Regions from separate parts of the Ruminococcus sp. N15.MGS-57 genome, predicted to be linked through region 1. Evidence: a T-box and tRNA genes for the amino acid it is inferred to sense, from the RefSeq annotation. Region 1 holds a T-box; the other holds one or more tRNA genes.
The links. A T-box is a leader RNA that pairs with one kind of tRNA and senses whether it is charged. The one in region 1 lies ahead of tyrS (tyrosine--tRNA ligase), so its partner is inferred to be a tRNA-Tyr.
Positions count from the first base shown of each region.

Region 2: it has a tRNA-Tyr gene. The T-box ahead of tyrS (tyrosine--tRNA ligase) is inferred to sense a tRNA for this amino acid. The anticodon was not compared.

Region 1 is NZ_LARF01000008.1:3,737-6,060, reverse strand. It holds gene WS40_RS02605 (ABC transporter ATP-binding protein) at 1-450, opposite strand, end outside; T-box leader at 800-1,038, shown strand; gene tyrS (tyrosine--tRNA ligase) at 1,103-2,320, shown strand.
Region 2 is NZ_LARF01000047.1:128-2,451, forward strand. It holds gene WS40_RS11595 (HNH endonuclease) at 179-925, opposite strand; tRNA gene WS40_RS09155 (tRNA-Tyr) at 1,112-1,196, opposite strand; tRNA gene WS40_RS09160 (tRNA-Thr) at 1,218-1,293, opposite strand; tRNA gene WS40_RS09165 (tRNA-Pro) at 1,393-1,469, opposite strand; gene WS40_RS11600 (hypothetical protein) at 1,860-2,324, shown strand, end outside.

The DNA of each region.
Region 1 (2,324 bases):
AGAGAATGCCATTATGATTGAGCCTAAAACGATAAAAGGCGAACGAAGAAACAGACGAAGGAGGATATTCACACCCTGCTGAGCGGTATTGATATCCGCTGTCATTCTTGTGACGAGGGTATGACTTCCAACGCTGTCTATTTCCGCATAGGACAGTGAATTGATATGCTTGAAAAGGTCACGTCGGAGGGCTGTTCCAAAGCCTAGGGACGCTTTTGCGGCGAAATACTGAGCAGTCAGCGCACAAGCCAGACCACAGAAGGCGAGGAGGACAAGCACGCCACCCATTTTATAGATATAGGGCTTATCTTGATTTTTTATACCCACGTCGATGATATTAGCCATAACGAGTGGCACTGCAAGCTCGAAGCAGGCTTCGATAAGCTTAAACAGCGGACCGATTATGCTTTCTTTTTTATAGTTTTTCAGATACCTAAAAAGCTTCAGCATTTTTCTTTCTCCCAACTAAATAAAATCATATAAATTTTATTATATCATATGTTTTTGTACATTTGTAGACGAATAAGTTAATTCTTTAAAAAAGCGGGGGATAATGCAGGGGTAAAAAGTTTGCCCGTCTTTATACATCGGCATAGTTTGTGATGATTCAAGCCTCGCACCTCCGAGCGGGACGCCGAGGGCGTCGTCCCCTACAATAATCATCGCCGCAGGCGATACCTTCATTCCTCATTCCTCACTCCTCACTTCTCATTCCTCACTCCTCATTCCTCACTCCTCACTTCTAACAAAAAGGGGGTTGACAAAAGGGTGAAAGTGTGCTATAGTCATATCAATAGGTTTAAATGCTATGACGGAAATAAGTAGCCTTTTGCGAAATTTCAGAGAGCTTTCGGTCGGTGCGAGAAAGCATTTCTACAAAGTGTGAATACATTCCTGAGCTGTTCGCTGAGAAAGCTTTTGCGTAAGGCGAAACGTTTTGCACACGTTACAGTGCTATGGCTTCGCTTTCTGCTGAGCCTGTAAGGTCGGGAGTTTCCCCGATAAACTGAGGTGGTACCACGATAATTCGTCCTCTGACAGATATTCTGTCAGGGGATTTTTTATTTATGTACCGCAAAAAAATAATACGGAGGTATGAAAAATGACAGTATTTGAAGAACTGAAAAGAAGAGGTCTTCTCGCTCAGCTTACTGATGAGGAGGAAATAAAGGAGCTTATCAACGCTGGTAAGGCAACTTTCTACATCGGCTTTGACCCGACCGCTGATTCACTCCACGTTGGTCACTTTATGGCGCTTTGCCTTATGAAGCGTTTGCAAATGGCAGGCAATAAGCCTATCGTTCTTATCGGAGGCGGTACGGCTATGATAGGCGACCCGTCAGGCAAAACAGATATGAGAAAAATGATGACAAAGGAAACTATCAACCACAATGTTGAATGTTTCAAAAAGCAGATGTCACACTTCATTGATTTTTCTGATGACAAGGCTATTATTGTAAACAATGGCGATTGGCTTCTCGACCTTAATTATGTTGATGTACTTCGTGACGTTGGTGCTTGCTTCTCTGTAAACAAGATGCTTACATTCGAGTGCTACAAGCAGAGAATGGAAAGAGGACTGACTTTCCTTGAGTTCAACTACATGATAATGCAGTCCTACGATTTCTACAGACTTTTCCAGGATTACGGCTGTAATATGCAGTTCGGCGGTGACGATCAGTGGGCTAATATGCTGGGCGGTACTGAGCTTATCAGAAAGAAGCTTGGCAAGGACGCTTACGCAATGACTATCACTCTCCTGCTCAACTCTGAGGGCAAGAAAATGGGCAAGACAGAAAAGGGTGCTGTATGGCTCGACCCTGAAAAGACTTCTCCATACGAGTTCTATCAGTATTGGAGAAACGTTGGCGACGCTGATGTTATCAAGTGCCTGAAGATGCTCACATTCGTTCCTATCGAGGAGATAGAGGAAATGGAGAAACACATGGAGGGTGCTGAATACAACAAGGCTAAGGAGCTTTTGGCTTACGAGCTGACAAAGCTTGTTCACGGCAAGGAGGAGGCTGACAAGGCTGACGCTGCGGCAAAGGCTATTTTTGCAGGCGGTGGAAACAGCGACGATATGCCTAGCACGACTATTGCGGCGGCTGATCTTACTGACGGCAAGATAGGTATTCTTACGCTTCTTGTTAAGTGCGGACTTTGCCCTTCAAATGGCGAGGCTAGACGTCTTGTTACACAGAACGGCATTGCGGTGAATGGTGAGAAGTTCACTGACCCTAAGGGTCTTGTTGATCTCTCTGAGCCTGTTGTTATCAAAAAGGGTAAGAAGATCTTCCACAAGGCTATTGCGGAATAATATA
Region 2 (2,324 bases), on a different contig from region 1:
GTCACTTGACGATATAATAGATGTTATTCAAAGCTCTGTTGATGTTATCGACATTATGAAACCGGTATACAATTTCAAAGCAAGCGACGATTTGCCTTTGAAGAAGAAATAGGGGAAGTATATTAAAATTCAATCGCAGTCAAACTTTCGCTTGACTGCGATTGAATAAATATTATGTTTACTGTTTATCTTTATTTAGCATATTTTTCACTTCTTCAGGTGAATATACTCCGTCATTTTTGGAATGAAGTATCATATGACAGTTTGGACATACAGGTATTAGGTCAGTCTTTGGATTTACCATATGTTTTTCTTTTACCTCTCCAAGAGGATTAATATGATGAACATGGATTCTGCCAGCAAATTCGTTGCCATATATCTTTGCCGCATTAAAGCCACAAATTTTACAGCTAGTACCATGGATACGCAAACATTCTTCTCTGAGTTTTGGATCACGTTCATACACAGTTGCATTTACTTGAACTAAAGACCCTTCAATTCTTTCTTTTTGAGCAGACTTTATTATTGGATCTTCAAATGGTCTTAATCCGTTAACCTGTATGCCCATATAATCAGCTAGTTTGTACCATTCAGAACATTCTTTGACTTCTTTCATGCAAATATCAAACATCTTAGCCATTTTCGATTTATATTCAGGGTGAACATTCAGTTCATTGCACAAATCAAAAAAGCCAGATCCACAATAATGAGTCTCTTTGTTCACTACCATTACTGAAATCAATGGCAAGCCTAATCTATAACAATGTTTTGATAACTCACCAATATCAGAGCCAATTAATCTTGTGCTTTGACCAGTTAATTTGCTGAGTTGACCATACTCGATTGTATATTCCCCATTAGCAATTAAAGAGAGCATTACTTTTCCACAATCTATTTGATGTTGGGTTAATTGCTTAATAGACATATTAAAAGCCTCCTAATAGTTATTGGTATAATCATACCATAAATTCATTTAATTGTAAAGCGATTTTATCTTTTTTTACCAACAAAATCAAATATTCGATTTTTATATAAACAGTATCATTAACAGCATCATAACTTAATATATATTTATAAAACAAAAAAAGCCCGCAGAAGTCTGCGAGCTTTTTGGTGGGAGAAGGTGGATTCGAACCACCGAAGCTAGAAGCAACAGATTTACAGTCTGCCCCCTTTGGCCACTCGGGAATTCTCCCATATGAATGAAAACAAAATAATGGAGCTGGTGGACGGACTCGAACCCCCGACCTGCTGATTACAAATCAGCTGCTCTACCAACTGAGCTACACCAGCTTGTATTGCTTGATCTGTCGAACTGACGATATCTATTATATCATATCTCCAAGCACTTGTCAAGCATTTTTTATTTTGTTTTCATTTTTTTTAATAAAGTGGTCGAGGCGACAGGACTTGAACCTGCGGCATCTTGGTCCCAAACCAAGCACTCTACCAAACTGAGTTACGCCTCGTAGTTGACGTTGCACACGGTGGGGAAAAGTCTCCAGCCACGGAAAAGTTCCAAGCTTTGTGTGCCTTGAGCTTCATAGATGTTTCTGTGAAGCATTTGTCTGCGTCATCAAACAGCTTAATTATTATACTCCCCAATGCCCGTTTTGTCAATAGGTTTTTTATCACTTTGTATACTTGCACAATTATACCCCGCTTAAAAGCGATACAAATATCATTATTCAACAAATTATACCGTGATATCATACGAAAACATCAAAAATAATGTCCATAAAAGAGCCTTTTTTAAAAGAATGGTATAATTTGATGATATTTTGGTGAAACCTGTTGATTTTTAAAATGGTTTGTGTTATCATTATACTTAACAGATAATATTCGGGAGGAAAGTAAAAATGAAAACAAAGGAATGTCCTTTTTGCCATAAGGAAATATCCGAAGAAGCAATACTCTGTAAGTATTGCCATAACCTGCTTATAGACGAAAGCACGCCTGTTACGGAAGACAGCAAGCAGGAGGAGCAGAATTTCACCTCTGCTGACGATGCTGACAGAACAAGAGTGTTCACAAAGCAGGAGGCACAGGAGTATGAAGAGAAAACAAGAGCCTTTACTGTGCCTAAACAGCCGGAAGAGCCTACAGAGTTTTTCTCCACACCAATAGCTGATAGCCATGATAATAATGACGGCTCTGAGAATTATCAGGATAATTATGATAATGGCGGTTATCCTGACGATGAAAACGATTATTCCGATGATGATACAGAGGATAACGATGACGCTTCCAGAAAGAAGCTCTTTGCAATTACTGCCACTATCACAGTGGGTATACTTGTGGTGGTCATTCTTGCTATAGTTGCA